DNA from 3 places in the Algoriphagus sp. Y33 genome. Region 1 is predicted to be linked to each of the others. Evidence: riboswitches for the same ligand, from Rfam matches in the RefSeq annotation. Region 1 holds a riboswitch; each other region holds the start of a gene.
What was found. Region 1 has a riboswitch for S-adenosylmethionine ahead of ID165_RS07790 (O-acetylhomoserine aminocarboxypropyltransferase/cysteine synthase family protein). Riboswitches for the same ligand answer to the same signal wherever they lie in the genome.
Positions count from the first base shown of each region.

Region 2: linked by a shared signal. The riboswitch ahead of ID165_RS16230 (PLP-dependent aspartate aminotransferase family protein) and the one ahead of ID165_RS07790 (O-acetylhomoserine aminocarboxypropyltransferase/cysteine synthase family protein) in region 1 are both predicted to bind S-adenosylmethionine.
Region 3: linked by a shared signal. The riboswitch ahead of ID165_RS06140 (homocysteine S-methyltransferase family protein) and the one ahead of ID165_RS07790 (O-acetylhomoserine aminocarboxypropyltransferase/cysteine synthase family protein) in region 1 are both predicted to bind S-adenosylmethionine.

Region 1 is NZ_CP061947.1:1,932,103-1,943,214, reverse strand. Features, by position in the region: gene truB (tRNA pseudouridine(55) synthase TruB) at 1-540, opposite strand, end outside; gene ID165_RS07815 (undecaprenyl-diphosphate phosphatase) at 542-1,336, opposite strand; gene ID165_RS07810 (DUF3098 domain-containing protein) at 1,339-1,548, opposite strand; gene ID165_RS07805 (ABC transporter permease) at 1,553-2,443, opposite strand; gene ID165_RS07800 (DUF2147 domain-containing protein) at 2,757-3,200, shown strand; gene metX (homoserine O-acetyltransferase) at 3,387-4,442, opposite strand; gene ID165_RS07790 (O-acetylhomoserine aminocarboxypropyltransferase/cysteine synthase family protein) at 4,452-5,756, opposite strand; SAM riboswitch class I at 5,928-6,036, opposite strand; gene ID165_RS07785 (carbonic anhydrase) at 6,129-6,776, opposite strand; gene ID165_RS07780 (SulP family inorganic anion transporter) at 6,773-8,314, opposite strand; gene argH (argininosuccinate lyase) at 8,408-9,742, opposite strand; gene ID165_RS07770 (M20 family metallo-hydrolase) at 9,739-10,815, opposite strand; gene argB (acetylglutamate kinase) at 10,837-11,112, opposite strand, start outside.
Region 2 is NZ_CP061947.1:4,040,039-4,051,150, reverse strand. Features, by position in the region: gene ID165_RS16265 (VCBS repeat-containing protein) at 1-1,314, shown strand, start outside; gene ID165_RS16255 (creatininase family protein) at 1,811-2,572, opposite strand; gene ID165_RS16250 (isoaspartyl peptidase/L-asparaginase family protein) at 2,718-3,710, shown strand; gene ID165_RS16245 (copper homeostasis protein CutC) at 3,698-4,441, shown strand; gene ID165_RS16240 (VCBS repeat-containing protein) at 4,546-5,982, shown strand; gene ID165_RS16235 (CBS domain-containing protein) at 6,102-6,563, shown strand; gene ID165_RS16230 (PLP-dependent aspartate aminotransferase family protein) at 6,674-7,846, opposite strand; SAM riboswitch class I at 7,949-8,051, opposite strand; gene pth (aminoacyl-tRNA hydrolase) at 8,208-8,768, opposite strand; gene ID165_RS16220 (50S ribosomal protein L25/general stress protein Ctc) at 8,966-9,544, opposite strand; gene ID165_RS16215 (ribose-phosphate pyrophosphokinase) at 9,658-10,584, opposite strand; gene ID165_RS16210 (M14 metallopeptidase family protein) at 10,944-11,112, shown strand, end outside.
Region 3 is NZ_CP061947.1:1,500,781-1,511,892, reverse strand. Features, by position in the region: gene ID165_RS06160 (RagB/SusD family nutrient uptake outer membrane protein) at 1-284, shown strand, start outside; gene ID165_RS06155 (BamA/TamA family outer membrane protein) at 799-1,947, shown strand; gene metF (methylenetetrahydrofolate reductase [NAD(P)H]) at 2,075-3,028, opposite strand; gene metH (methionine synthase) at 3,025-5,721, opposite strand; gene ID165_RS06140 (homocysteine S-methyltransferase family protein) at 5,726-6,775, opposite strand; SAM riboswitch class I at 6,840-6,938, opposite strand; gene ID165_RS06135 (hypothetical protein) at 7,028-8,344, opposite strand; gene ID165_RS06130 (response regulator) at 8,413-8,859, opposite strand; gene ID165_RS06125 (YbjQ family protein) at 9,139-9,459, shown strand; gene ID165_RS06120 ((2Fe-2S) ferredoxin domain-containing protein) at 9,477-9,719, opposite strand; gene ID165_RS06115 (DUF819 domain-containing protein) at 9,719-10,972, opposite strand; gene ID165_RS06110 (CoA pyrophosphatase) at 11,029-11,112, opposite strand, start outside.

The sequences.
Region 1 (11,112 bases):
CCTTGCCAAGCTACGGATATAGGTTCCTTTGGAGCATACTATTCTAAACGCTATTACGGGGTTTTCAAACTTTGTAATTTCAAATTCACTGACCGTGACGGGGCGAGGATCCATTTTTACCTCTTTTCCTTTTCTGGCAGATTCATAGACGCGCTTTCCATCGACCTTGATAGCGGAGTGCATAGGAGGAATCTGTAGAATATCGCCTGTCAGTTCGGCTACAGCTTCTTTTACTTGCTCGATTGTAACTGCTGAAGGATCTGCTACATGAATTATTGGCTGCTCCAGATCAAAAGAATCCGTAGTGGCTCCGATCACGAAGGTTCCCGTATATTCTTTCTCCTGCCCCATGAAAGAATCAATTTGCTTGGTCATCTTTCCTGCACATACGATCAGAAGACCTGTAGCCAACGGATCCAGTGTACCTGCATGGCCTACTTTTTTGATTCGAAGTGCGTTTCTGACTTTTTTTACCACATCAAAAGATGTCCATTCCAGTGGTTTGTCTATCAGAAATACTTCTCCGTAAGGTTCTTGCATTCTATAAATATAATCCTGCTACAATAGCTATTATACCAACTATCAGACAGTAGATGGAGAAATATCTTAGTTTACTATTCTTCACGAGTTTGATCATCCAGGTACATGCTGCTATGCCGGCAATAAAAGCTGCGGCAAATCCGGCAGTTAGGTAGCCTATTCCCTCAGTTTCCATAGAAAGTCCCCCGTCTAAAATATCCTTGGCTATTTTCCCCAGGATCAAGGGAACGACCATTAAAAAAGAGAACCTGGCAGCTTTCGCCTTGTCAATTCCCAAAAGAACAGAAGTGGAAATCGTAGCACCTGACCTGGAAATTCCGGGAAGAATAGCAATTGCCTGCGCTATACCGATGATCAGTGCCTGTCCGAAAGTCACGGGTTGGTTTGTAAATTTGGCTTTGTCTGCCAGATAAAGAAGCACAGCCGTCAAAATTAACATACAACCCACAAACACAATTTGCCCGCCGAATAATGTCTCTAGCTCTTCTTGGAAGACAACTCCAACTATAGCAGCGGGAATCATTGAGAGTACTATTTTAGCTACAAATTGTGTCTCGCTGTTCCACTCGAATTTGAATAAACCTCTGAGAATCTCTGCAATATCCTTACGGAAAACAACTATTGTACTCAAGGCTGTGGCAAAATGAACCACTACTGTAAACATCAGGCCTTCAGCAGGCATTTTACTTTCTCCCAAAATTGCTTTTCCGAGTTCCAAATGGCCGCTGGAGGATACCGGCAAAAATTCTGTCAATCCCTGAATGATTCCAAGGATAATCGCATCAATTATTTCCACGCTTAGTTACTTTCAGTTTTGGCAAAAATCGCATAGAACTCAAAAATAAATCCGGCCAATGTCACTATTGGACCAATGGTCAAACCCAAAACACCGTTTCCGTGCGGTTCGCTGTCCATACCAATAATGATAAATCCAAGAATAATCAGACCTATGCCTATAAACATCAGCTTGTAATTTTTGCGGGAAAATGGAAAGGAAGATTTGCTCATTACGTTAATATAGTTCGTCCAAGGACATATTTAAATACTTATTTACAGCTCGCAAGGTACTTAGGACAGACAAAATTCCACCTACAGTTATTAAAATACCAAAGAGAACCAATAGCAATTGTTGGTTTTGGAGCATGGCAAACCCCTCGATATTTGCCTGTGTGTATTTCACCAAAGCAAAGAGAATCACGGAAGCAAATGCCCCTGCCATCAAGCCAAACATAAAAGCCCTCGAAAGAAATGGTTTTCTGATAAACCCTCTTGTAGCCCCGACTAATTGCATAGAGCGAATCAGAAAACGCTGAGAGAATAGTGCAAGTCTTATGGTATTATTGATCAGCATGACCACTGTGATGATCAGAATAAGGATGAACCCACCAAGAACTATACTGACTTTGAGCAAATTCTTGTTAATAGAATCCACCAGATCTGTCATATAGGATACCTCAAAGACTCCGGGAATAGCCTCGATTTCTGCTACGATTGCTTCTAGTTGTTCTGAAGTTTGGAATTCTTCCGCGATAGTCAACACAAAACTGTCACGCAGCGGATTATCTTCCAGAAATTGGGTGAAATCTTCCCCGGTACTTTCTATGAACGTGGCAGCGGCTTCTTCATCGGATACAAATTTAAGATTCAGCGTATCTCCTTTTTGAAGAATAAAAGACCGCTTGGACAGATTGCCCTTTATTGCATCAATTCCTTTTTGATCCAAGTTTTTTTCCAAGAAAACCTGTACTTCGATATTTTCCCGGATCATGCTTGTCAGCGTTTTTGCCTGAATCAAGATTACGCCGAAAAGACCTACAATAAAAAGTGATAATGTGGTACTGAAGAGAACACTTCCGAATTTGAAGTGCCCTAACCTTTTTTTCTTTCTCGGATAATTGGCCATAAAGTATGATTTCTGCTCAAAAGTAACCTTCCCCAAGGATATTGCCAATCTATTCCCAAGAAAGGATTATGAAGAAATTTTAAGTACTGTTTCAATTACACCAAGAAATGGGGTGTATCTAGACCATGCTGCATACCTACTAGTACAACAACCAATTGATTTCTACCAGAATGGAAAACCATTGACTTGCATAACGAAAATAGCCAAAAACAAAAAGAACTGATTTGTGTTTGGTATGGTTTTAGGTTAAAAATAGTTAAGTGTGATATAATTCATGTGATTACATTTCCAATGTTTAACTCAATTGATTTTTATGAAACCATGTAATTATGCTTCTTTATCCGTGGTAATGGTCCTTCTGGGCTTAGGTTCACTGCATGCCCAATCCAAATCTAAAGTAGAAGGTGTGTGGTCAAATACTGAAAATACTGCACGGATTGAGATTATGGAAACAGAAGCTCAGCTAATCGGGAAAATAATCTGGATCAAGCAGGAGGGAAGGGAGTCAGGCTCTTCTACAGATGCGGTAAATTCAGATACCACATTACGGAATCGCCCACTGATGGGGCTTACGATTTTGGAAGGCTTTCAATATAACAATGGAATATGGTCAGACGGGAAAATATATGATCCCGAATCGGGATTGAGCTATGCCTGTGATTTACAGCTTAAAAAGAAAGATATTCTTGAAATTAAAGGATATCTCGGAGAATCTTGGATCAGCCGGACTATGGAATGGAAAAGAGTAAAAAAATAAGAAACTTCAATAATTAACAATCGCTTTATTACATCATAAGTAATGTTCTGTGAATCAATTATTTTTGAATGAAAGGTCAAAGAAAAAAGAGGCTATCTCAAAACTCATGATTGTCGTATGGAGCAACCAGTCTGACAAGAAGAGCTGATTATGAAACAGCCTCTTATTTTTGTTTTCAAGACTTTTTCAATGTTTTTGCTGTAAATAAAATGACTTCAGAATATACGATAATTGCTCAAACTCGATCAGAAATGCATCGTGTCCGGCTGTGCTAGTGATTTCCTTATAGGTTCCTTTTAACACATTTTTACTGATATATTGGGATTCTTCCGGAAGAAAAAGCAAATCAGAATCCACTCCAATTGCTAAAACATTCGCTTCAATTTTGCCCAACGCTTCGTCTAATCCGCCACGATTTCTTCCTAAATCATGGGAATCCATGGTTTTGCTCAGTGTCCAATAAGAAAGCGCATTGAAGCGTTTTGCAAGCTTTTGGCCCTGGTATCGCAGATAAGAAGAAGCACGGTAATCGTCCAGTTTATTGGCTGCGTCAGACTGCTTAGCAGCCAAGTCAAGTGGATGTCTATAAGTTAGCATAGCGATAGCACGCGCGGTTTCCAGTCCTTTCTGCCCCGCTGTTTCATTGCATTCTCCCCAGGTACAATCAGATTCTATAGCCATCCGCTGTGTTTCATTGAAGCCAATTACCCATGGTCTGGTTTTGGCAGTGGATGCCAGAATAATTGCATTCCTAAGCTTGTTACCCAATAGATATGCCCACTCCAAACCAACCTGCCCCCCTAAAGACCCGCCGATAAGGGTATGGATGGTTTCTATTTTCAAATGAATCCTCAAGCGTTCCAATCCCTCAGCGAGATCCCGTGTTGTCATCTGAGGAAAATCGTAATAGTACGGCTTACCGGTTTTGGGATTTTCGCTGAATGGCTGGGTAGAACCATAGCAGGATCCCAAAAGATTGGCGCAGATAATAAAATGATCGGCAGGGTCGAAGAATTTATCTTCCCCGATCAGACCACTCCACCACTCTGAAGCATTCGAATCTCCCGTAAGCGCATGGATAACCCAGATCACATTGGATTTGTCTGAATTGAGTTGGCCATACGTGGTATAGCCAAGGTCAAATTCAGGGAGAATTTCTCCTGATTCCAGATGTAAAGGCAAACTTGAATAAAATATTTCCTGGGTCATGGTAATCGAAGCGTACTGACTTTTAAGATTCATTTGATAAGATTAGATTTTATCGAAAGCTTGTTGCAGATCCGATTTGATATCTTCAATGTGCTCGATTCCACAAGAGATTCGCAACAGCGTAGGAGTGACTCCTGCGGCTAGTTGCTCTGCATCTGATAATTGTTGATGGGTAGTAGCTGCAGGCTGGATGATCAATGTTTTGGCATCACCCACATTGGCCAAATGGGAAATTAATTCCAGATTATTGATCAACGCAGAAGCTTGCTCTTTGTCACCTTTCAGCTCAAAACTCAGCACTCCTCCAAAGCCGTTTTTCAGATATTTTTTAGCCAATTCGTGGTAAGGAGAAGACTCCAATCCCGGATAATTCACTTTCTGAACAGAAGGATGTGTTTCCAGCCATTGTGCCAGAGCTAAGGCGTTTTCTACTGTTTTCTTAACCCGGAGTGAGAGTGTTTCAATCCCCTGAAGTAATAGAAATGAATTGAATGGACTGATGGCCGGGCCGAAATCACGAAGACCTTCTACTCTTGCGCGGATAGCAAAAGCTATGTTAGGCAGTCCCAACGGATTGTTTTCTCCGAAAACTTCCCAAAAGTTCAAGCCGTGATATCCTTCTGAAGGCTCGGAGAATTGTTTGAATTTTCCGTTTCCCCAGTTGAAATTCCCACCGTCTACTATAATTCCTCCGATGGAAGTACCATGTCCGCCTATCCATTTGGTGGCCGAGGAGGTTACAATATTTGCTCCATGAGTGATAGGCTGGCATAAATACCCTCCGGCTCCGAAAGTATTGTCTACCACCAGCGGGATATCGTGCTTTTTAGCGACAGATGCAATAGCTTCGAAATCGGGAATATTAAACTCAGGATTTCCTATGGTTTCTAGATAGATTGCTTTGGTTTTGCCATCAATCAAAGCTTCAAAATCATCAGGAGATTTACCTTTGGCAAACCTGGCATCGATGCCTATTCGTTTGAATGAAACTTTGAATTGATTGAATGTTCCTCCATATAGAAACGGACTGGAAACGAAATTATCACCCGCTTCCATGATGTTATTGAGTGCGAGAAACTGGGCTGCCTGTCCTGAGCTCGTAGCCACTGCTGCCACACCGCCTTCCAGTGTAGCTATTCTTTTCTCGAATACATCCGTAGTCGGGTTCATGATGCGGGTATATATATTCCCGAATTCTTTCAAGCCAAATAGGTTTGCTCCATGTTCAGCCGAATTGAATACATAGGAAGTCGTTTGGTAAATAGGTACCGCACGTGAGTTTGTAGACGGATCAGGCTCCTGCCCAGCGTGTACTTGAAGTGTGTCGAAGTGAAGTTTTTTTGACATGATTTTTTGGATTTATGGTTTGAAAAATAATAAACGTACGAAAGCGCATGACGAATTACTCCGACATAGGCGTAAATGAAATCAACACATGAATAAAGCGGAATGCTTGAGCACGGATGATGATGAAGTAGTAGTGTAAAGTGTATGATGTCCTGAGTGCATTTTACATTGAACTTATAGTTCCAAAAGAGAATATCTCTCTTGGCAGGAATTGGCACCTTGGACTTTCCAGGTTGCCAGAGGGTCTATGAGCCTGTCTCTCGCCTCTTCTTTATAAATCCGAGCACTTAAAAAGTGAAAGGATGCTGCAAATAAAAGGTCAGCGAATGGAAAATCAAAATTAATTTTCACCCGCTGACCGAAAAACTTGAATTATTTATCCAATTCTTCCAGATCGAATCTGAAAATAGGATTGATCGTCTCAAAATCTGATTCGATGTTTACCAATTCTTTGACCAAACCATCTTTTAATCCATAGACCCAGCCATGAATTTTCGGAGCTGATCTATCTCTCCATGCCTTCTGTATGATTGAAGTCTTGATCAGATCCTGGCACTGTTCTATCACATTATATTCTACTAAAGCATTTACTTTATCTTCATGGTTTTCTAGAGCATCAATATCTTTCTGATAAATTTTGTACACTTCTTTGATATTGAGAAGCCATTTGTTGATTAGACCGAAACTTTTATTACCAAGTGCAGCTTCTATTCCACCACAGCCATAGTGACCGCATACGATGATATGCTCAACCTTCAGCACTGCTACGGCATATTCCAATACACTGAGTAAATTAAGATCGGTATGCACCACCATGTTGGCTATGTTTCGATGTACGAATATTTCTCCCGGATCGGTACCTGTGATCTGATTAGCGGGAACTCTACTGTCTGAGCAGCCAATCCACAGAAATTTAGGGCTCTGCTGTTTTGCCAATCTTCCAAAAAAGTTCTCGTCGATCAGCTTTTGATCGTCTGACCAAGCTTTGTTTTGAATTAATAGTTTCTCGTAAGGGCTCATATGTTTTCGTAAATTTTATGCTTAAATCCTTCTACTGTAACGCGGATATTCCTATCTGCACTCGAAGCTATAAAGTCATTTAAGACTTCCTGAATGTCATGATCTATAAACTGCGCTTTTTGGGCATTGATAATCACTTTACTATCGGAGGGGATTTTGGATAGATTCTTCATTAGTAGTGCTTTATTGAGGAAGGAAACATCTTTGTGAAGCTGAAGGAGATAGTTTCCGTTCATTTCTGTAAGTGATATCGCCCGTACAAAATTTGTTTTAATCACAAAGAACAGACCGAACACCATCCCAATCCCTATTCCCACCAAAAGATCTGTAAATAAAATCGCCACTACAGTCACAATGAATGGAATAAACTGATCCCAGCCATTCTTGTACATATTGACAAAAAGTGAAGGCTTGGCCAATTTATAACCCACCACAAACAAGACAGCCGCAAGACAACTTAGCGGTATTAGATTTAGGATGTTTGGAATACTCAATACCAATATCATCAATAAGATACCATGGAAAATAGCAGACATTTTTGTTCTGGAACCCGAAGCTATATTTGCCGAGCTTCTGACAATTACGGCCGTGATCGGAAGTCCGCCCAGCAGCCCTGAAAAGGTGTTTCCTACACCCTGAGCAAAGAGTTCCTTGCTCGGTGGGGTAGTTCTTTTTTGCGGATCAAGTTTGTCTGCCGCATCGATGCTCAATAAAGTCTCTAAGCTGCCAATGATCGCAATGGTAGCCGCAACGATCCAAAAAGTACCCTCACCAATCATGGAGAAATCAGGGAAAGTCAATAAATCGCCTAATTGCGCAAAATCCTGCAATACAGGAATACTTACGAGGTGATCTCCACCTAGCTGCCATTCAGGTTTCCATATACCATATAAGGTATTAATAATTATCCCCGAAATAACAGCCCATAAAGCACCCGGTACCGCCCCCAAAAGTTTATGATTTTGAATTCTTGGCCGTTCAAATAAAATAAGGATAGCTAGTGCTATAAGTACAATAGGAATAGCTCCCGGGCTTAAGTATTTGAAAGCATACCAAATTTCTGTAATCGTATTATGATTATCAGCCTGAAGAAATGCCTGGTCTCCCATCGCATCTACATCATAGCCCAATGCATGTGGAATCTGCTTCAATATCAAAATTAGCCCAATGGCGGTAAGCATACCTTTGATCACCGCATGGGGGAAGTAATAACCTATTACTCCGGCTTTGGCTATTCCCAAAGCCAACTGGATTAAACCCGCAATTACAAGTGTGGCGAGAAAAAGAGGGAAGGTCCCCATGCTATTAATGGAATCTAGGACTATCACAGTCAATCCGGCTGCAGGTCCGCTCACACTTACGTGAGACCCTGACAGTGCACCGACCACTATTCCGCCGACAATCCCTGCTATAAGACCTGACATTGGAGGCGCTCCACTGGCTATAGCAATACCCAGACATAGGGGAAGCGCCACCAAAAAAACCACCAAACTGGACTTTAAATCATATTTTAAATTTTTTCCTAGAAGGGTATTCATTTGCGTAATATATGTTTAAAGGCCGGTGGTATACTGTTTGTATTGATTTTAATTAGAATATTTAGCTAAAATATTCAAAAAATCAAATTATTCTTATTTTACCATATGCGTAATGACTTGATTAATTGACTTAAAATTGAATTGCTTAACAGCCAGATCCATCTTGTGTGCAATAGCCTCAAGATTTAAATTACCTATACTTCCCTCGTGCGTATGATTAAGCTTACTTTGATCAGGTGAGAAGCGATCTGATTCTATGTCCATTCCCACTTGCTTATAAGCGTCTCTAAAAGGTACTCCCCTCAAAACTAAGTCATTAACTACTTCCACAGAAAAAAGATGCTTATAAAATGGATCCGATAGTATGTTTTCTTTGACCTTTATTGAGTTCAGCATGAAACTTGTCATACGGATACAGCTTTTCAAGGTTTCTATCCCGGGGAAAATCTCCTCTTTGAGCAGCTGCAAATCTCTGTGATAACCCGTTGTAGTATTGGTCAACAGCAACGCTACAGCATTGGGGATTGCCTGGATTTGATTGGTTTTTGCTCTGATTAGCTCAAATACATCGGGATTCTTCTTGTGTGGCATAATACTGCTTCCCGTTGTGAGATCATCCGGAAAAGTGATAAATGCAAAATGCTGATTCATGAAAATACAGACATCTGAAGCGAGTCTGTTTAGCGTACCGGCCAGTCCGGCCATCGCAAACCCCAGTGTTCTTTCCGTTTTTCCCCGGCTGTTTTGGGCGTTGATCACATTGTGATGCAAGTCTCCAAAACCAAGAAGTTCGGTGGTAAGGGTACGGTTCAGCGGAAAACTTGATCCATAGCCGGCAGCCGAGCCCAGCGGATTTTTATTGGCCAGATCAAAGGCAGCTTTGAGCAGTCCCATATCTTCTGACAGGCCTTCGGCAAAGGAACTAAACCAAAGACCGAAAGAAGAAGGCATTGCCAGCTGGGTATGGGTATATCCCGGCATCAAGTCATTTTTATGCTTTTCCGCAAGAGAAATAAGCAATTCGAACAGCTCAGAGCATTCCTCTACGATTTCCTTGACAGCATTTCTATAATAGAGCTTCAGATCAACCAACACTTGGTCGTTACGACTTCTACCGCTATGCAGTTTTTTGCCAACATCACCGAAACGCTCCGTGAGTAAGAATTCTACCTGAGAGTGCACGTCTTCCACACCGGGAGCAATCTCAAATTCGCCCTTTTCTATTTCCGAATAAATATCCTTTAATCCGCGCTGCAGAATTTCGTTTTCTTCAGCAGTCAAAAGACCAATGGTAGAGAGCATCTGCGCATGAGCCATAGAGCCCAGCACATCAAAAGGAGCCAAAAGTATATCAAACTCTGGATCGCGACCAATGGTAAACGATTCTACTTCCTTTTTGCTTCCGGTTTCTTTTTGCCAAAGTTTCATTTCAAATTAGTTTGATTAAGCATATCAGCATAGGCTTCAAGGATTTTTATGTATCCTTCTATTCCTTTCTGAATTTCGTTCAAATAAATATATTCATCAGCAGAATGTGATCTTGCAGAGTCGCCGGGACCAATTTTGACAGACGGATAAGGGATCAAAGCCTGATCAGATAGGGTAGGGCTTCCATAAGTATTCAGCCCCAGCTGCCCACCTACCTTAAGAATTAAATGGCCTTCCGGTACATGCGAAGATTGGAGCCTCATTGAGCGGGGAACCAGTTCAGCACGTAGAGTCCCTCTTAGTTCTTCTAGTGCTTCCTCTAGTGTATATGCATCGGTCACTCGAACATCCAATACAAACTCACAGAGATCGGGAACCACATTATGTTGCTGCCCTGAGTGGATTACGGTAGCTGATACCTTCGTCTTACCTAGAAATAGTGATTTTTTTTGAAATTCAAAATCCCTGATTTTCCCCAAATCATCCAAAGCAAGGTAAATTGCATTTACACCTTCTTCACGGGCAGCATGACCTGCTTTGCCATGAACTATAGCGTCGATCACCATTAGGCCTTTTTCGGCTACTGCCATATCCATCATCGTAGGTTCACCCACGATTGCCAGCTCACAGGATGGAAGCTGATCGATTACAGAAGCAATACCATTCTTACCGGAAATCTCCTCTTCGGCTGAAGCAATCATAATTAGATTGAAGGGAAGGGATTTTCCATAAAAATGAGTAAAAGCAGCCATCAAGCTTACCAAAGACCCTCCTGCATCATTGCTCCCAAGACCATAAAGTTTGCCATCTTCGATAATTGCCAGAAATGGATCTTTGGTATAACCCGCATTGGGTTTTACCGTATCGTGATGGGAATTCAGCCAGATCGTTGGCTTATTTTTATCAAAAGTAGCTGCGAAAGCCCAGATGTTGTTTCCGGATTTATGGACATCTATGGCTCTGCTGTCAAAAAACTCCTCTATGACCTCCGCTGTAGAACTTTCTTCTTTGGAGTAGGATGGGATTTCTATTAACTGGGTAAGAAGTTGAACCGCATCTTCGTATAAATCCATCGTGGTCGTCAAAATTTAGGGTTAATAGAGGTCATATCGGCTCCGCTCAATGGTTGTTCCGGAGAGCTTGCCTTTGGCGGCTAAATGAAGGTTTTCCGCTTTGCCAATCCATACATGATTTACTCCTTTTTCCAATGCTTCGAATGCATTGTCCAATTTGGGGATCATGCCCGAGTGGATCACATTTTCTTTGCGAAGTTCTTCATAGATATCCTCATTGATCAGCGGAATAATAGAATTTTCGTTCTTTTCATCAAGCAATACTCCGCTTTTGTTGAAACAAAAATAAAGATTCAC
Region 2 (11,112 bases), 2.1 Mb from region 1:
GGAAAAGGGAATTTTACGCTTGATCAAAACTTCTCAGGCGTGAAAGCGAGTGGGTCAACAGTGCGGGGAGCGGATTTCGATGGGGATGGGTTTATGGATTTATTCGTGGGAGGCAGAACTCCTGTTGCTCAATATCCTTTTCCCGATAAAAGCTATCTTCTACGAAATGTCAACGGTCAACTTCAGGATGTAACGGATGAAATTGCCCCGGGCCTGCGTAAAGTCGGAATGGTGACAGATGCTATCTGGTCAGACGTGGACGCTGATGGGCTTGTGGACTTGGTGGTAGTTGGAGAATTGATGGAGATATCAATTTTCAAAAATTTGGGAGATCGGTTTAAAAAGCTTGAAAATACCGGGTTGGAAAATTACCTGGGTTGGTGGAATTCCATCACAGCCGGTGATTTTGATCTGGATGGAGACACAGATTTTGTGGTAGGGAACCTGGGTGAAAATAATTCTCATCACCCAACAGATCAAAGACCTGTGAAGATTTACGGAAAGGATTTTGATAATAACGGCAGTGTGGATCCAATCACTTTCGCTTATTACAAGGATAGTGAAGGCAATTACAATTCTTTCCCAAGCCATTTTTGGGGAGACCTCTATGGACAAAGCCCTATGTTCAGAAGGAAGTTTGAACGCTATAAACTGTATGCATTAAGTACTGAACGGTCTCTGTTTACTGAGCAGGAGAGAGAAGATGCCCTTATTCTCAAGGGGAATTACGATAAGAGTGCTTACATCGAAAATCTTGGTAACGGGAAATTCAAGGTGAAAAGACTACCAACTTTGGCACAGATTGCACCTGTGAATGGATTGATAACCGAGGATGTAAATGGAGACGGGTTTCTTGATGTAGTTATGATAGGAAATGACTACGGAAATGAAATCTTTATCGGCCGTCTGGATGCCCATTTGGGACTGGTTTTATTGGGAGATGGAAAAGGCGGGTTTACACCGATCAGCCCCCAAGAAAGTGGATTTATGGTTCCTGGGGACGGAAAGGCATTGGTAAAAATAGCTTCAGCACAAGGTGAGCAGCTTCTGGTAGCGTCCCAGAACCGGGGGAAGCTGCTGATGTTCCAAAAGCAAAACCCACAGTCAAGTCGTTCAATTACGCCCGGTCAGGAAATAATGGCAGTGATTTTGGAATTGGAAAACGGTAAGAAGCAGCGAATAGAAACCGGCTTTGGGTCTGGATTTCTCTCCCAGTCGGGACGGGAAATCAACTTGCCTAAAGGAGTGAAGGGAATTCAGTTGCAGGATTATAAAGGGAATATCAAGGAGGTTGATATGGGGTCTTTGGACTAGATATTTCAAAATAACCTATTATTTATAAACATCTGTGGGGGCGAATCAAGAAGTTATGTAACCTTTTGAATAACAAAAAATGACAACTCAAGAGATAATTTCAGCAATTGGGCTGATTGGGTTAGGAGGACTTCTTAAAGGTGTTCTTGACTTTTTTATTGCTGACCGAAAGAGAAAATCAGAGACAAAACATCAATTTAAGGAGATCAGATATAAGTCTATCATACTCCTTTGTTACGCATATATCAACTTTAATAAAGAAGTAACTACTCTCGTAGTTCATAGGCCTGATATCAATTCAAGAGAAAGATTGTTCAATGAATTGTTGGACAAAGGCTTAAAAGTATGGAAAGAAATTATGTCTGGTTCTAGCCTGAAAAAATCCCCCTTGCCCCCTTTTAGAAAGGGGGAATTGCCAAATTTGAACTTCCGGCATTAAGTACATAGGTGCAGATAAGCGGATACACATAAAGGAAATAAACCAATTGTTAGCATATTACTCATATAGCTCTCCAGGCTTAGCCTTGCAGATATCCACCATAAGTCCAGCAACTTTATCCGTTACGTCTTCAAAATATTTTCTCCCTTTTTCGGATGAGGATTTCTTTGGATTACCTATCCCGGTGTCTTGGGATACTTCGGACCATTTCCGCTCGGCCCAAGCCCATTTTTCCTGTATACCCTTGATTTTAGACTTTTTTTCAGTCCCATTTCCTGCCTGCTCGAGTGGCATAACCAATTCGGGATGCAGGTGCATGATAATGGAAGTCTCCATTTCATCCGCATGGTCACCCGTTTCCTCAAAATACTTGGTCTTGTCAAGTGCCTGAAACCAATTGCAGGTGAAAAGCATCATGTCAGGAAACTTCAGTCCGAGTTCACGGAGCATGGTCTTGAAATCATTTCCTCCATGACTATTTACAATCAAAAGTTTCTTTGTTCCCTGCCGATCTAGAACAGTGATGATATCCTGAAGAATCATCAGCTGCGTACTTGGGTTTAGATTGATATCCAGATAAATATCGGATTGCCCTGTGTTCACTCCAAAAGGAATCGTTGGCATCACCGTGACATTGGCACCTTTGTCCCATGCTTTTCGCCCTGCTTCGCCGGCTACTGCATCTGCTTCATATATGTCAGTACCATAGGGCAGGTGATAATTATGGGCTTCGGTTGCTCCCCATGGCAAAACTGCCAATTCAAAGCGATGGTTTTCCAGTGTTTTCCAGTTGGATTCTGCTAGTAAATAGGGTTTCATGAGTATATAGTCGTTTCTCGTAATTAAATGAAATTCTTACTGTAGTCAAGGTTGAGAATCCGTGTGATTCAAAAGGAAATGAAGAAAGGTAAGTCTAAATATCCCCATTTTTAATAATTTGAGGCCTGATTCTAAATTAACTCGAATGTCACAAAGAAGAAAATTTATAAAGCAATCCCTGATGGGGTCTGCGCTTTTTATACCGGGAGTTTCCACCATTGCTGAAGCAAAGTCACCTCCTCTTTTCAAAGGAGAAAAACCTCTTATCCTATCCACCTGGAATCATGGATTGCCGGCTAATGCTGCCGCTGTAGAAAAACTAAAATTGGGAGGGAGTATTGTGGATGCGGTAGAAACAGGAGTGAGAGATACTGAGTTGGATCTGACTAACTTGTCTGTAGGGTTACAGGGATTGCCTGATCGTGAAGGGATTACTACGTTGGATGCCTCGATAATGTCAGGGGACGGTTCCTGCGGGTCGGTAGCTTTTGTCAGACAGGTAAAGCATCCTATTTCCTTAGCACGGGTAGTGATGGAAAAGACACCACATGTGATGATCGTGGGCGAGGGAGCCAGGCAATTGGCAATAGCAGAAGGATTTCCTATAGAAGAAGAGGAGTTAAGCCCAAATGCGAAAAAAGCTTATGATGAATGGAAAGTTACCAGCCAATATAAGCCAATCATCAATATAGAAAATCACGATACCATTGGCATGATAGGGATGGATGCTAAGGGAAATATGGCAGGAAGTTGTACTACTAGTGGTCTTTCTTACAAAATGCATGGGAGGGTTGGTGATAGCCCAATCATAGGAGCGGGATTGTTTGTGGATAATGAAGTGGGAGCTGCTACGGCTACCGGGCTTGGAGAATCTATTATCCGTATTTGTGGAAGCTTTTTGATTGTGGAATTGATGCGTCAGGGCCGTACTCCGCAGGAAGCCTGTGAAGAGGCAGTGAAGCGCTTAATTGCAAAAAATAAGGATATTAAAGATATCCAGGCAGGATTTCTTGCTATGAACAAAGATGGTGAAGTAGGTGCCTATGCGGTACACCCGGGGTTTAACTTTGCGCAGGCAACCCTGCAAAAGAATGTGATGATAGATTCCAATTCGCATTTCAAAGGATGGGCAAAATAATATTAGAATCTCCTGTTTTCAATGTGGAAGCGGCTATGGATGCAGCTGACTATGGTGTAGATCGTTTAGAACTTTGTGCAAATTTTCCTGAGGGGGGAGAGACTCCAAGTGCGGGTATGCTCAAATTTCTAAAAACTGAAATTGACATTCCTGTATTTGTGATGATCCGGCCAAGAGGCGGCGATTTTGCCTATTCTCAGAAGGAATTGATGGTGATGAAGCGGGATATAGAATTGTTGGGTGAATTGGGAGCGGATGGATTTGTGTTTGGAGCACTGGATAATCAAGGGTTTGTAGATACCGATTCTTGCAAATCACTCTTACGGGTAGCTTCCGGAAAGCCCTGTACATTTCATCGTGCATTTGATGCTTCAGCTGATTACTTTGATTCCTTGGAGAGAATTATCGCTTGTGGTTTTGATCGTATTTTGACCTCAGGTGGTAAGAATTCTGTCACCGAAGGTCTGGATACTCTTAGGGAATTACTGGGGAAAGCCGAAGATAGAATTAGTATTATGCCAGGGGGAGGAACTAAGCCCGAGCATGTTTTGGAGCTGAAAAAAACAGGTTTCTTAACAGAAATCCATGCTTCCTGCAAGATTTGGAAACCTTCTTCAAATTTATATTTAAATTCGGATGTATCGTTTTCGGATGACCCAAAATCCTTCACCCATCACCTTCGGATAGATCAAGGTCTAGTTAATCAGTTTTTGGAGGTAATCGAAGAATGAAGTTTACAGGGCCGATTGTTTTAATATTAGCGGTGTTATCTTATTCCTGCAGCCAGATTTCGGAACGGAAACAGCCACCGCCCACATTGGAGCAGTTGGCTACTATGGATTTGAATCTAACCGGTGAGCAGCTTGCAAATGCCTATTGTGCAAGCTGTCATTTGAAACCAGACCCTGAAATTTTGGATAAAAGGACTTGGGGAGAAAAAGTGCTTCCTGATATGCGGAAACGGATGGGACTTTTTTTGCCTGAGGATTTTGGGCAACTACTACCGGAAGACCTAGGCATTCCTCCAGGAGTTTATTCCAAAGCACAACTGATCAAAAGAGAGGATTGGGAGAAAATTCTTGACTATTACTTGGATCATGCACCTGATTCCCTCTTGCCTCAGGCAAGAAAGTCGGCTCCAACTCTTGGCATTCCTGGTTTTCAAGCTTCACGTCCGGACTTGCACAGAATAAAAGGAAATCTATCCACAATGCTTCAAATTCATCCGGAGACCGGGGATTTATGGCTCGGTGATCGTTTGAAGATGATTTATATTCTAGACCCCAAGAATGGTTTTCAAATCAAAGATTCTATTCCTACCGAAGTTGCTCCGGTGGATATAAACTGGAATTATGATGGCAGCTTCGATTTACTGACTATGGGGCGAATGGATCCTTCAAATGATTCCTTGGGAATGGTGTCTAAGTTTTGGCTAGAAGCTCAAGAATGGCAAAGCAAGGAGCTTTTGGGCGGGTTAATCCGTCCTGTTGATCTTGCTGTTGCCGATTGGAATGGTGATGGAGAGCAGGACCGGGTAGTTTCCCAGTTTGGAAATCACTTTGGGAAAATGAGCCTCTACCTCTCAGGATCTAAGAATCCTACTGAAGTGATTTTACGTGCTGAACCCGGTGCGAGACGGGCAATTGCTGTGGATTTTGATGGAGATGGGAATTTGGATGTGTTGGGGCTTATGACTCAGGCTCAGGAAGGGATTTATGTTTGGTTAAACAAAGGAGCAAATCAGTATAAGGAAAAGGCCATCCTTCGATTCCAGCCGGCATTTGGCGCAAGTGACTTCCGGTTTGAAGATGTGAATGGAGACGGTCACAAAGATATTATTGTGGTGAATGGGGATAATGCGGATTTGTCCCAAGTACTCAAAAACTACCACGGGGTGCATGTGTTTTTGAATGATGGGGAAAATAAATTTGAAGAATTATGGTTCTATCCCATGTATGGAGCTAGCGGAATTGAAGTGGGGGATTTTGATGACGATGGCGATCTGGATTTTTTCGTCCTGTCATTCTTTCCTGATGATTTGCAGGTTCCAAAACAAAACTTGGTGTATTTCAGGCAAAATGAAAAAGGTGAATTTGATCCGTATGTTTTGAGTGAAAATGTAGAGGGAAATTTGCTTACTATAGCAGTGGGCGACACTGATTCTGACGGTGATCTGGATGTTGTAGTGGGAGCCTTTGAGTTTAATGATCTTTATAAGGGGGCGAGTAAGAGTTGGAAGCCCTTTGTTTTTCTTGAAAATAAAAACAAGTGATATTTTGTGTGAATGGTTTTTTTTAAATTATAGTATCGAAATATAGGGTTTTTTAAGTTATAATTTTTAATTGTTACTAATTATCGATAATTTATTCTTTCATCCTTAAATTTTAACCTATGGTAAAAAGTTTTCAAGGGGTTAGAATGGCAGAACCCAAAAAAGCCCCAATTCCGCAAATTCTAGTAAAAGAGTACATGAGTACAAGCTTGATTACTTTCAAGCCGGATGATACTATTGATCAGGTAATGGAAGTGCTCACCAAACGAAAGATATCCGGTGCACCGGTGATAGATGCTTCAGGCGCATTAATAGGTATTATTTCGGAAGTGGATTGCCTAAAAGAGATTATTAAAGGAAAATACACCAACACGCCGAAATTCCCGGCAAAAGTAAGCGAGCATATGTCTAGGGATGTTCTTACGCTTTCTCCGGATTTATCAATATTCGATGCTGCATCACAATTTTTAGAGCATAAAATCCGAAGATTCCCGGTGATGAAAGATGGAGTCCTGTTGGGACAGATTAGTCTGAGTGATATAATTCGGGCCTTTCCTACCTTGCGGCAAACCACTTGGTAGAAGTGAGGCTTAAAAAATGAATGCCCTCAAAAGAATAACATCCTTTTTGAGGGCATTTTTGTATTCAACCTGCTTTTATCTTACAAAGACTGGCAGCAATGCTAGTCGTTTTACTTTGATAAGTCAATCGCTCTTTCTACATCCTGAATTATGTCTTCGTAGTGCTCCAGACCTACAGATAGTCGTACCAGTCCATCCGAAATCCCAACCTGTGCTCTTTCGTCAACAGAAAGTTTGCTGTGCGTAGTAGAGGCAGGATGTGTGACAATACTTCGACTGTCACCCAGATTAGCAGTGATGGAGATCATCTGAAGCTGATCGATGAAGCGTTGGGCACGCTGAACTCCGCCTTTCAGATCTAAGGTAACTATCCCACCACCCTGACTCATTTGTTTTTTTGCGATTTCGTATTGGGGATGTGATTTTAGGAATGGATATTTTACTGCAAGTAACTCAGAATTACCTTCGAAATACTCAGCTACTTTCAGCGCATTGCTGCAGTGTCTATCCATTCTTACACCAAGTGTTTCCATGCTTTTCGCAAGTATCCATGCATTGAATGGAGATATGGCAGGCCCTGTATGTCTCGCAAAAAACTGTACTTCCTGCATCAAGTTAGCTTTGCCCAAAATCAAGCCTCCCAGCACTCGTCCTTGTCCGTCGATGTATTTGGTAGCACTGTGGGTCACAATATGAGCTCCCCACTTAGCAGGCTGTTGTAAATAAGGCGAGGCGAAGCAATTATCCACTACCAGAATCAGGTTGTGAGCTGCCGCAAATTTACCCGCCCATTCCAGATCGATTATTTCCAAGCCCGGATTGGATGGGGTTTCGATGAAAAGCATTTTGGTGTTGGGTTGTATGAGTTTTTCCCAATTCAAATAATCAAAAATATCCCCGTAAGTAGAGGTGATCCCCCACTTAGGAAATACTTTAGTAAGTAGCTGATGAGTAGATCCGAAAAGTGACCGTGCGGCAAGTACATGATCTCCTTGCTGCAGTAGTGCGGCAATACTCCCAAACATTGCGGCCATCCCTGATGCAGTAGCAAATCCATCTTCAGTGCCTTCGGCAGCACAGACTTTTTCTATCAGATCACTGGAATTTGGGTTGGCATACCGGGAGTAGATATTCCCTTCTATTTCATCAGCAAAAGTAGCTCGGGCTTCTTCCGCTGAGTCGAATGTAAAGCTGGATGTAAGGTAAATAGGAGCGGAGTGCTCCCGCTGGCTGGACTTGGAAGGGGAGATCCTTACAGAGTTCGTTTCAAAGTGCTTACTCATTTATTGATCAGTTTAGATTTTGATAAGACTAATCAAGCAGATTTGAGAAAATCAAACCCAATGAGGGGAACGAAATAAAAGGGATTATTTGTGAAGTAAGCCAATCTATAGTTCCCGCATAGGGTAGGATTTGGCACCGTTCTCCGTTTCGGGATGGTTGCCAGAGGGTCGTTGAGCCTAATCTCTCGCCTCTTCTTTATAAATCAGTTGCCTGAAGTGATGCAAAGAAAGATCGATATTTGGGGAATTCCAAATCTTATTTCATGTGTTTGTGTTTTTTTAAAAGGCCACATGGAATCTCGCTTGCATTATAGCCATATAACCATTACAGTGTGTGACGCTTTAGTTATGCTCGATTTCATCAATCGTTGAATTGATTCATGGTGCGTTCTATGCCAATTGTACAAAAACTGAGGGTCATTTCTATTGCTTTATCCATTATGGTAGGGATTTCGGCAAATTCCTGCTGTGTGAAATTTCCCAAAACAAAATCAACTTGCCTACCCTTAGGAAAGTCATCGCCTATGCCCATTCTCAGTCTTGGGTAGTTCTGACCTCCTGTGAGCTCTTCTATGTTTTTCAGCCCGTTGTGACCGGCTGCGCTTCCTTTGGGTTTCATGCGGAGTTTGCCAAAAGGAATGGCCACATCATCTACGATCACCAGCGTATTCTCTTTGCTTACCTGAAGTTCTTTCATCCAGTAATTCATTGCCTTGCCACTAAGGTTCATGTAAGTAGTAGGCTTAATCATATGGATTGTTCTGCCTTTGTGCTTGAATTCTGTTTTGAATGCAAGTCTGTCACTCTTCCAGGTGCAGTCCTTCGAGTCGGCAAGCCTGTCCACTGTCAAAAAGCCAATGTTGTGTCTGGTGAGTTCATATTCTGGGCCAATATTCCCAAGGCCTATGATTAGGTGTTTCATGTGTTTATAATTTGTTTTTCAGCTGTCATATGGAATCATGAATGCATTATAATCACCTGGTGTGTGACTTTGGAGCCAGGCCTGTCTGCTTCAGGCAGGCTCGATTTTCATTTTACAGCAGCTATCGGGTTTGAAAATAAAAAATCCCACCCGGATATGGGCAGGATTTTAAATGAATAGTGTAATAGAGACTGAATTTACTCTTCTCCGCCTTTCTTACCTCTAAGAGCTCTTGGTACACCAATAGTCACGATAGAAACGTTCGGATTTGTTAGGATTTCGAAGCCTTCCACTTTGACATCTTCCACTTTGAATGATTTACCCAAGTCAAGCTCAGAAATATCGATAGGAATAACATCAGGGAAGTCTTTTGCAAGACCTTTAACTTTCAATACTCTCGTTTTCAATTCTAGTTTACCACCTTTTGCAAGACCAGGAGAGCTTCCTTCTACTTTCACAGGGATTTCAAACTTGATAGGTTTGTCTTCGGCAAAAGCCACAAAGTCTGCATGAAGAAGAGTCTCACTTACCGGATGGAATTGTGCGTCCTTCAATACTGCCTTGATAATGGTTCCTTCGATATTCAATTCAACCATGTGTACTTCAGGAGTATAAATCAAGTCTCTGAAAAGGATGATTGGTGAGTAGAAGTGGATCTGCTCTTTGATACCAGGTCCGTAAACCACACAGGGAACATTACCTGATTCTCTCAATTCAGAAAGACTGGCACTGTCGAGATTTGCTCTTTTAAACCCTATAATCTCTAAATTTTTCATATGTTATTATTGATTATTAATTGTCATATGGAATCTCGCAATATGGATTTCATCCCTCTTTGAGATGCTTTTCCAAGCTCGATTTCATATTGTATTTGTATTAAAATTGATTCTTAGATAAACAAAGAACTGATAGAAGTATTTCCTGTAACGGCGTGAATAGCCTTTGCGAATAGGTCTGCGACTGTCAAAACTTTGATTTTGGATGATTGTTGTTTCGGAGTGATGGTGTCAGTGATGACCAATTCTTCCAGTACTGAGTTTTCGATATTTTCGTAAGCTTTTCCGGAGAGTACACCATGGGTTGCTATAGCTCTTACTGAAGTAGCTCCTTTTTCCATGACGATTTGTGCAGCCTTACAGAGCGTACCTGCGGTATCCACCAAATCATCTACTAGAATCACATCCTTACCCTCTACATCCCCGATTACTTGCATGGAAGCAATCTCGTTGGCTCTTTTTCTGTGCTTGTCACAGACCACCATTTCTACTTCAAAATGCTTGGCGTAAGCCCTTGCTCTCGCTACTCCTCCTACATCCGGGGATGCAAAAATCATATTCGGAAGCCTCAGCGAATTCAAATAGGGCACAAAGATAGCTGATCCATTCAAATGATCCAAAGGTATGTCGAAAAAACCTTGAATTTGTCCTGCGTGAAGGTCACATGTCATGATTCTGTCTGCTCCTGCAGAGGTGATCATATTGGCGATTGCCTTAGCGGCGATGGATACTCTTGGCCTATCTTTCCGGTCTTGCCTGGCGTATCCAAAATAAGGAATCACTGCGCATACCTTATATGCACTGGCTCTTTTGGCTGCATCAATCATCAAACAAAGCTCCAAAAGATTGTCACTCGGCGGGGTGGTGCTTTGAACCAAAAAGACGGTACAGCCTCTGATGGATTCATTGAAGCTCGGGGACAATTCGCCATCACTGAACTTGGACAGCGTAAGATCGCCCAGCTTTTTGCCGTAGTTTTTGGCGATTTTCTCTGCAAGTGACTGGCTATTGGTGCCTGAAAAGATTTTAACCTCGGACATGGGTATTCGTTTTTCGGAAAGATTTGGAATGGATTTAAGAGCAAAAATAGTAATTTTTGAATGGATGACTAAGGTGTTTGAAATTCATATGGAAGATAATTTTGAGTTCAAACAGGATCAGGCAATTTCCTGAAATCTATTGGGCTAAATATAAGCAGGCGTGAGTAAGGCAACAGGAGTTAGTTTAAGGTAATTGTAATTTCAAACTATATAAAGGCTTAGTTGAACTGTAGGGATTCGATTATTGATTAGTTTATTGCTTCTATTTTCCAATCCTGTAAAATCCCGATAAAAGAGGCTTGTGATCACTGGTCGCCTATTTTTTCGTGCTATTTTAGTCAGAAAATAAACCAACCCATATGCTTATGAGATTAAGAACTACACTGCTTATTCTGTTTATATCCTTTTCATTAGGAGTATTTGCCCAGAATGTGCCCACGCCAAAAGCTCATTTTGGCTTTGATATAGGAGATGATTACAAGCTGGCAAATTTCACTCAGACGGAAGCTTACTTCAAGAAAGTAGCCG
Region 3 (11,112 bases), 430 kb from region 1:
CAGCAGAACTCATGGGAAGTAGTAGGTATGATTATGGACGTAGGGATGTGCATGCTACTACCCATGAAGGCGGGGATGACATCCTCTATGGTCGGTTTATGGATGAGTTAGGATATGAGTTTTTTGAAGAGTGCCGACGAAGACAGGATATGATCCGCTTCGGGGTGTTCACTACCAAGTCTTGGTTTTCTCATGAACCCAATGGAGATTACAGGATCCTTTACCCCATTCCCCAGGAAGAAATCAATAAAAACAGTAATTTGACACAAAACCCTGGTTATTAATCAATGTTTAAAAGCTTATAAATAGTTGAAATTGGGTTTATTTTAGTTCAAGGTTCCCGAATATTTGGGAACCTTGAATTTTTTCCAAAGAAACGAAAAATTCACCAACTAGACAGAAATTTTCAGTGATTTTATCTAACTTTAAAATCACCCCCATCATTCTCCTTAAAATCAGATACTTAAACACACTAAAGCGCACTAGTTTTATCTGTTTTCAACCCCAATAATTCTATATTTTAATAATCGAATTCAGGTTACAAGATATGCCCTCATACCTCCAGACTTGGCTATTGAAAGCAACAAACAACAAGAATTGGCCTTAGCTTTCAATTGGTTTTTTGCCGGGCATAAGAATAAACTGACAACTGAAGTGACACGGTTTACATTTGAAGATAAAGATTTACCCCAAGACAACGAGTTGCGTTTCCGACTACAACTAGACATCTCATTTTAATGACACGGATTAATGACACGGATCCTGATTTTTGCTCTGCTATTTTGGACCAGCCTGCCCATGCTTGCACAAGATTCAATAGTCTATAGACCAAATCAGATTCGGGATTTTAAGCTGGTCCCTTTGCCTGCAATTGCTTCAAACCCTGCCAATGGCTGGTTATTTGGCATTGCCCCATCAGCTACATGGAGGATGGGAGATCCTAAAAGCGCCCATCTGTCTAATCTCGTGGGAAATCTAATGTACACGACCAAAAAACAATGGCTGATCAGCTCTAGGAGTACTATTTTCCTTGCTGAGGATAGCTGGATTCTTTTAGGTGACTGGCGCTTTTTCATTACATCCCAGCCTACCTTCGGATTGGGAAGTTCTAGCCCAAACGAACCTACCGAAAACCCAAAACAAGCAGATGTCTGGTGGGGAGAACAGCAAATGGATTACAACTGGGTACGATTGTACGAGACAGTGCTAAAGCGAATATCTACTTCCAAGTTTTATTTAGGCGTAGGCTATCATCTTGATATCTACTCGAAAATTGATAATTTTATGAAGGATGGGATCACCCAAGAGCTTACTTTCTCCAATGATTTCTACAATCATACCAAAGGGTTCAAGTTAGATAAAAACACACTTTCAGGGATTACATTGAATGCAGTAATGGAAAACCGGGATTTGGCAGTATCGCCCTATGAGACCAACTTTGCCTTAGTTTCTTACAAAATCAATCCGGAGTTTTTAGGCTCGAATCAATCTTCTTCCACCCTCCTACTCGACTATCGCCATTACTTCCCTTTAAGTGAAAAACGGAAACGTCATTTATTGGCCTTATGGAGTTATGTCAATTTCCTTGTATCGGGCGATCTACCATATATGGCCTTACCTTCGATTGGCTATGACATGTTTGGGCGTTCAGGTAGAGGATATTCGCAAGGTCGCTTCAGGGGAGAAAGCATGGTGTATTCAGAAGCAGAGTATCGGTTTCCATTACAGAAAAAAAAGGAAACTTTTGGTGGGACAATTTTCTTGAATGCAGCCAGTTTCGCAAGTAAATTCACTAATGAAAACCTATTTAAAAAAATCAACCCCGGCTATGGTCTAGGGCTTCGAGTGATGATTAACAAAGCAAACAGAACTACTATTACTGCAGACTATGCTTTTGGACAAAAAGGGAATTCAGGATTTTATCTAAATATAAACGAATCTTTCTAATCACCTAATAGATCACCGGCTACTTCATAAAAGAAGGAGGTTAAAGATCATCCTTAAGAATTTTCCAAAAGAAAAAAGCCCCAAAAGAAAAACGGTCTTTCGGGGCTTTTATAATAAGTAAGAAAAACTAAAAAATTTCCTTGGCAATTTTATATGTTGTATCTGCTTTACTCATGGTATAAAAATGTAAGGAAGGGACATTCTTTTTCACCAGTTCTTTACACTGCTGAATAGCCCATGCTATCCCCACTTCTTTGACTTCTGCGTTGGTTTTGCATTTCTCCAACTCATCCATTAAAGCATCCGGCAAGTCCAAAAAGAAAGTACGCGGGAGCATGGTGATTTGGCCCATGGTAGTAATTGGTTTGATTCCTGGAATAATAGGAACAGTGATTCCTGCCGCCCGTACCTGATCTACAAATTCGAAGTATTTATCGTTATTGAAAAACATCTGCGTCACAATGTACTCAGCACCTTTTTTAACCTTTTCCTGTAGATATTTAAGATCAAACTTCATGGAAGGAGCTTCAAAATGCTTCTCCGGATATCCCGCCACCCCCACGCAAAAATCTGTCTGAAAACCAATTTCAGTTTCCTCATGCAAATAGCGTCCTTGGTTCATTCTCATAATCTGCTCTACCAATTCACTGGCATAGCCATGGCCATCAGCTTCAGGTATAAACTTTCCCTCACTCTTAGGAGCATCTCCGCGAAGAGCAAGCACATTTTCTACTCCGATGAAATTCAAATCGATCAATGCATTTTCTGTCTCTTCCTTGGTAAATCCGCCACAAAGCAAATGCGGAACTGCATCAATCTGAAAACGATTCATGATCGCTGCGCAAATCCCTACAGTTCCCGGACGTTTTTTTGTACTGATCTTCTCTAGCAATCCATTTGGGTGTTTCTTATAAATATATTCTTCTCTATGATAAGTCACATCTACAAACGGAGGATTAAAATCCATTAAAGGTGCTATACCTTCAAGCAATTCTTTAAGACTTTGGCCTTTCAGCGGAGGCAGTATTTCAAAGGAAAACAGGGAGCTTTTAGCGTTCCCCAAGTGTTCGGTTATTTTCATGAAGTAGGTTCTACTAGGGTTAAATTAGGTTGATAAGCTAGGTTTGGAGAAAGCAATCGCTCCGCATCCTTAAGAGAAATCCCTTTGCGTTCTGCGTAGCTAGCCACTTGATCCTCTCCTATTTTTCCAAGACCAAAATATTTACTTTCGGGATTCGCAAAGAAATACCCCGAGACTGAGGAAGTGGGATACATCGCAAAACTTGAAGTCAGCTCGATCCCAATCTCATTTTCCATATCCAATAGTTGCGAAATTGTGACCTTCTCCGAATGCTCAGGACAAGCCGGATACCCGGGAGCAGGTCTGATACCCGGATATTCTTCACGTATCAAGGAGTCATTCTCCAAGTTTTCATTCTGGGAATAGCCCCAATAATCCTTTCGAACGAGTTCATGGATATATTCGGCAGCAGCTTCTGCAAGCCTGTCTGCGATAGATTTAAACAAGATATCATTGTAATCATCACCGGCTTTTTGGAATTCAGCCAACTTGGTCTCCATACCGATACCTGAGGTCACTGCAAAGCATCCGATATAATCTGTTTGGGTAGGATGTAAATAGTCCGCTAAAGAACGGTTTGGAATGCCTTTGCCCTTTTTCCCTTGCTGGCGCAAAAAATGAAAGGATGCGGCCTGAATACCATCTACACCAAAGACAATTGCATCATCATCTTTTCGCTGCACCGGATACAGACCAAATACCGCATTTGCAGATAGCCACTTTTCAGCTATTGCTTTATCCAGCATTTCATTCGCTTCATCATAGACTTTTTTTGCCTCAGCCCCAACTACGGGGTCTGAAAATATCTTAGGGAATTTCCCGCTGAGCATCCAGGTACTAAAGAAAGGTGTCCAGTCAATATACTTGCGGACAATATTCAGATCCAAATCTTTAAGGACGGTTCTACCAAGTTTATTGGGTACTACAGGCTCAAATGAATCCCAATCAATCTCTACAGGATTGGCTTTCGCCTCCTCGTAAGAAATCAATTGCTTCACAGACTGCTTGGCTTCATGCTCTACTCTGAGCTGTTGATATATTTCCTTGTATTTTATCCGGTAAGCATCTTTGGTCTCCTCAGAAATAGCCTCACCTGCGATAGGCACAGACTTACTAGCATCCATCACATGGATTACAGTTCCACTATACACCGGATCGATCTTCACTGCAGTGTGGATTCTGGAAGTAGTCGCACCCCCGATCAGAAGCGGGATTTTGATTCCCTGACGCTCCATCTCCGATGCCACATTGACCATCTCATCCAAAGAAGGAGTAATAAGACCGCTCAAGCCAATGATATCTACTTTATTCTTGACAGCTTCATCTATGATTTTCTGGGCATCCACCATCACTCCCAAATCGATGATTTGGTAGCTATTGCATGCCAGTACCACTCCTACTATATTCTTGCCTATATCGTGCACGTCTCCTTTTACAGTTGCCAAAAGAATCTTTTTCAGGGAAGATTCTTCCTGCCCTTCTTCCGGCAGCGGCATAAACGGCTCTAAATAGGCCACCGCTTTCTTCATCACACGGGCAGATTTCACTACTTGGGGAAGGAACATTTTCCCCTCTCCAAAGAGATCTCCCACCACATTCATACCATCCATCAATGGCCCTTCTATCACCTTCAGGGGGCTTTTAAGCTCAATTCTAGCTTCCTCTGTATCTTCTATTATAAAATCCAAAATACCTTTCACCAGCGCATGTTCCATTCGTTTGGAAACAGGGTCTGAGCGCCATGCCTCATTTACTACTTCCTTTTTATCCGCTGACTTTACTGTTTCTGCGAAATCAAGCATACGCTCGGTAGCATCTTCTCTACGGTCGAAAAGTACATCTTCAACCCGTTCAAGTAAGTCCTTAGGAATGTCATCATAGATTTCCAACATGGTTGGATTCACGATCCCCATATCCATCCCACTCTTGATGGCATGATATAAGAATGCCGCATGCATAGCTTCTCTCACAGGATTGTTTCCCCTGAAAGAAAAACTTACGTTACTGACTCCGCCACTTACTTTGGCTCCGGGAAGATTCTCTTTAATCCATTTGGTCGCATTAAAGAAGTCCAATGCATTCTTACGGTGCTCATCCATGCCAGTCGCAACCGGGAAAATATTAGGGTCAAAAATGATGTCTTGGGGATTAAACTTCACTTGATCCACTAGGATCCTATAGCTCCTCTCACAGATTTCCACTCTTCTATCATAGGTATCAGCCTGTCCATACTCATCGAAAGCCATCACCACCACTGCCGCACCGAATTTTTTTACCGTTTTGGCTTGTTGGATAAATTCTTCTTCCCCATTTTTCAGGGAAATAGAATTGACAATGCCTTTTCCCTGAACACACTTCAATCCCGCCACGATAATTTTCCATTTGGAACTATCGATCATGATGGGGATTCTTGAGATCTCCGGTTCAGAAGCGATCAGATTCAGGAATTTGACCATGGCAAACTCCCCATCCAACATGCCTTCATCCATGCAGACATCCAGTACTTGAGCTCCTCCACGTACCTGATCCAAGGCCACTTCAAGTGCCTCGTCATAATTTCCATTCAAAATCAATCGGGCAAATTTCTTCGAACCGGTAATATTCGTCCGTTCGCCTATATTGACAAAATTAATTTCGGGTGTAAAAACCAATGGCTCTAAGCCGGATAGTTTCATGTAATTATTTCTAGCCATCTTCTCAGTCCAACGTTTCCTCTAGTTCCACTTGTAATTTTCTCGGCTGAAAATCAGCAGCCATCTTTACCAAAGCTGAAATATGCTCAGGTGTGCTGCCGCAACAGCCCCCCAAAATATTCAGCATTCCTTCTTTCAAAAAGTCCCTTATCTGATCCGCCATTTCATCTGCCCCCTGATCATATTGTCCAAATTCATTCGGCAAGCCTGCATTCGGATAAGCACTCACATAGAACGGTGATTCCAGCGCCAACACTTTTAAATAGGGTCTTAATTCTTTGGCCCCCAAAGCACAGTTCAATCCAACTGACAGTAAGGGAACATGCGATATGGAGATCAAAAATGCTTCAGTAGTCTGACCCGAAAGTGTACGCCCGGAAGCATCGGTGATTGTACCGGAGATCATGATCGGGATACCTCCTTCTTTAGGATCCAACGGAATATTTCTTTCTTCAAACACATCCTGGATAGCATACAGAGCAGCTTTGGCGTTTAATGTATCAAAAATCGTCTCTACCAATAGGATATCTGCTCCACCATCCAACAACCCGCGAACCTGCTCTGCATAGGCTTCTGCCAACTGATCAAAAGTGATTGCACGATAGCCGGGGTCATTCACATCCGGCGAAAGCGAAGCCGTTCTGTTGGTCGGCCCTATCGCCCCCGCCACAAAGCGGGGTTTATCCGGATTCTTTGCAGTGAATTCGTCAGCTACCTCCCTTGCTAGCTTTGCAGACTCCACATTAATAGTATATGCTAAATGCGAAAGATCATAATCTGCCTGTGCAATTGTGGTGGCAGAGAAAGTATTGGTCTCAATAATATCTGCTCCCACCCTGAAATACTCAGCATGGATCTCCCTGATTATTTGGGGCTTACTCAGAGACAATAAATCATTATTCCCCTTCAGGGATTTGGGATGTTCGGCTAGCTCAGGAGTTCGAAAATCCTCCTCGGTCAGGGTATATCGTTGAATCATGGTTCCCATGGCTCCATCGAGGATTAAAATTCGCTTAGAAAGTTCTTGAAGCAGGGATTCCGTTCTGTTTTGCATACTGATTTTTTGTTAATCAAAAAGCTTGTCGAGCAAAACCGGAGAGAAGTACGATGTACTAGTCCGCTCATCTGTTCCCGATATATCGGGATGGGAGTTAGCACCTTATTTCTAGGTTGCTAAGACGTCGTTGGGCCCTTCCCTCGGTCTTTCTCGATAAGCAACCCAAAGTTAATAGCATTTTGATAATAAAACAGGAGAATCTCCTAAAAGGATTTACTAAAAGATGAATTACATTGTCAAATGAATAAATCAGGGTCTTACCCCTACCCCGAAACTCAAATAAGGTCCTGCCATATAACCCGACATACTCAAATCGCCTAGCTTATAATTTGCTAAAGGAATCTCGTATCCCGCTGCTACGGTGAGCACCAAGTCAAAAAGTTTTCGTCTGGTCATAGGAATCCCGTATTCTGCAAAGACTTCTGGCTTCAGCATCAGCCCGCTATTCCTCAAATACCCATCAAAATCTCTCTGCTCAAATAGTTCCGGAAAATCAGGCTTATCGTTAGTCAAAAGTGTATAGCGTATATTGCCATATCCAAGACCCACTAATGTCCCCAAACCAAAATTTCTATATTCAATCAAATTATATCCTATATTTCCATAGACTCTCAAGCTGTTTAGAGAATGTCTTTTTTCGTCGTTTGCCTTTCCATCCAATGCGAGATTATAAAGTTCTGCACCGTAAAGGAGACGCTCTGTATCACCCAAAATCCTTAACCCCCAGTTGGAAGGCGTAGTATTCAATGGATTCAGACCTGCTTCTTTCAACCTGGCATTAAATCTCTTCGGGATGGTGAAGTGAACTCCTCTTATCAGTGAGACACCTATGCTTGCATCTTTATAGAAGAAATTCCTATCGGGTAATGTGATACCGGCACCTAATCTTATAAATGCTCCACTCTGGGCGTTGTCAAAGTTGATTCCATTCATATTCCATTTCCCTTCCAGAGGACTGAATGAATACCCCATCTTGGTTATAATCTGTAGTGCTTCTCTTCTACCGGGCAAGTCAAAATCATAGCTAAGTTGAAAACCGATTTCAGTCAGGAAATTCCCATAATTCAACGTCCCTTTTTGTATATCTTTTTCCCTAAGCACAAATCCCTGCTCCGGTTTTGCCAAAAAAGCATCAAGATCTCTTGTGCGCTCGGTGGGTAGCATTTGAAAGTTAAGGAATCCAACTCCGATGGACATATAGTGGATTAGCTGAAATCGTGATTCTTCGGTAAATGCATAGCCTACATTTAGCAATGCCCTGGAAGTCCTGTAGTTCATAGAAAAATCATCGAGCTCACTTACTCCCCCTCTATTGTGCAATACATCCATTCCAAGCACAAAATCATTGATTCTTGCCTGATAGCCTAATCCTATTGTCTGATACCTATTTCTCAAACCGGATAAGCCACGGTCTGCCAGTATGTTGTCAAACTGATTAAGACGGGCTCCTGAAGTACCCGCTAAGGCATAGAAAGTGGAGCGTTTTGTTATTAATTGTTGTGCCTGAGTATCAACAACACCAAAAAAAACAAAAAGCAATAATATGAATCTATTAAAAAGGGGCATTGAATAGTGGATTTGTGTAAAGCTGGGCAGATTCAAACCTGTCAGGCAAAATTAATGCTAAACCTGTATTAACCGATATCTTTCGAATTAAGATATTCAGTTAATTTCCCATACAGTTCCTCAGGAGTGAATGGTTTTTCCACATAATCATTAATACCAATCTGCTCCATCTCAGCCTTGATCTCATGATAAGAACTAGCCGTTAGAACTAAAATGGGGATTTTACTTTTGAGCAAATCCTTGTTTTCCCGTATCCGTTTTGCCACTGCAAAACCATCCACTACCGGCATTTGTATATCTATGAGTACGACATCAAACTCCCCCTGTTCAAACTCGTCAATCGCCTCCTGTCCATCCGAAGCAATCACTAGTTTGCCCATATGCCATTTCTTCAAGAATTTCCTAATCAATAGCTGATTGACCATATTGTCTTCGGCCACCAATATAGACGAATAGTGCAAGTAATTCTTTCTGGACTCTAAATCACTTGTTTGGGTATACTTGTCTTCTTCCACTCTAAATGAATTTCAATATAAGATTGAAAATAGCCTCAACACTGCTCATTGATAACTCTTGGATTTTTGAAGCTTGAAGTTCACTCAATCTTTTCACAATAGCTAATCCAAGTCCACTTCCTCTTAATCCCAGACATTAAATCCTTAGGGGAGCAAATTCCAAATAGCATCTTGATAGATCAAAAGAAATAACACCAAATTTTCTGCAAACCTTTTCCCTCATATATTCGTGAACTCCGACAGTAAAACACATTTTAAAAATATAAGCAGCATATCACAATGATCGTAACAACCACTAACTCACTGGATGGCTACAGCGTGGAACAATACTTAGGAATTGTTTCAGGAGAGACCATTATAGGAGCCAATGTATTCAAGGATTTTTTCGCAAGCATCACTGACATAGTCGGAGGACGATCTTCTGCCTATGAGCGTGTTCTCAGAGAAGCAAAAGCCACTGCTATGACCGAAATGGAAATGCAGGCTCGGGCTTTCGGCGCAAATGCAATACTTGGAATTGACTTAGACTATGAAACCATCCGAGATGGAATGCTAATGGTCACAGCCAGCGGCACAGCGGTGAAAGTGCTAAAGAATTAAAGCAAAGTCCTGAAAATTCAGGACTTTTTTAGTTGCACCAAGACCTTTTCCACTGTAGTTTTTTTACAAAAATGATCTCCCACTATTACATTTGGAGCTGTTTTGCACATATCTATACACTTAGTTTTGATGAATTTGCAAGTACCTCTCAGTGGAGCTTCATCAGTGGCCTCTTTTAGTCCTTTATATAATTTTTTGGCCCCCTCTTTTTTACAATCGGATCCGTTACATATAAAGATTAGTTTTCTTGAATGTTTCATTACCCTACCGAAATAGCCTGCATCATCAATCCACAAAGGTACGCACCATACGTACCTGCAGCATAACCCAACACAGCCAAAAGTACGCCAACAGGCGCCAGCGACGCATCGAAAGCTGCAGCGACAATCGGAGCCGATGCTGCTCCTCCCACATTGGCCTGCGACCCTACCGCTACATAGAAGAACGGAGCTTTGATAAAATAGGCTACAATGAGCATAATTAGAATATGGAAGAACATCCACACAATACCTATCAGAAAAAACACAGGATTATCCAACACAGCTCCCAAATCCATCTGCATACCTACAGTAGCTACCAAGACATACAGCAAAACACTGCCCATACGAGAAGCACCTGCCCCTTCAAGATTTCGCGCTTTGGTAAAAGATAAAAGCAATCCTAGGGTAGTAGCGACTACCACTATCCAGAAAAAAGTTGAGTTAAGTGAGTACTGTTCCAATTCAGGATAATTTTCACCGATGTAAGGTGCCACAAAATCAGCAATCAAGTGAGCAACCCCGGTAACTCCAAATCCTATACCTAGAATAGCCATCGTGTCTTTCAAACTCGGAATCCGCATAATTCCCTCCCTGAATTTTTCAATTTTGTCCCTCAGTTCATAAATAGCACTACTATCAGCTTTAAATAACTTATCGATCTTATCCGGTTTAGCAGCCCAATATAGAAGTATGGCCATCCAGAGATTGGCAACCAGCACATCCACAGCGATCATCTGACTGAAAAGAACCGGGCTTGGTTCAAATACTCGTAGCATCGCTGTCTGGTTGGCACCGCCACCGATCCAAGAACCGGCAATAGTGGACAGTCCCCGCCAGATCTCATCGGGTCCGTTCCCTCCCAATAAATCCGGAAAGAAAAAGCCAACAGTCAGCAAGGCCAAGGGTCCTCCGAGCATAATACCAACCGTTCCGGACAAAAACATGACAACAGCCTTTGGTCCTAGCTTCGATATCCCTTTGATGTCAATACTTACAGTAAAAAGAACTAAAGAAGCAGGAAGAAGATACCTGCTGGCTACTCCGTACAGTTGGGAGGTTTCCCCTGAGATGATTCCAAAAGAATTGGCCAGCGCAGGAATAAAATAACATAGTAAAACTGTAGGAACGACACGGTAGAATTTCTTCCAAAACGGTTTATCACTGGCTGAGGTAACAAAAACAAGTGCCAGAATAGCCATAAGCAATCCAAAAACTACTGCATCATTTGTAAGCAAGGGGGTATTTTCTTCCATTATATCCGGGCTAATCAACTGCAACAATACCAACAATTGGCCAAAAAGCCCAAAGTCTACCTCTTTCCATTTTCGAGAATCTGCAGCAGCTCACTGAGAATCATCGCCGTCGCTCCCCAAACCATCTCCTTATCTACCTC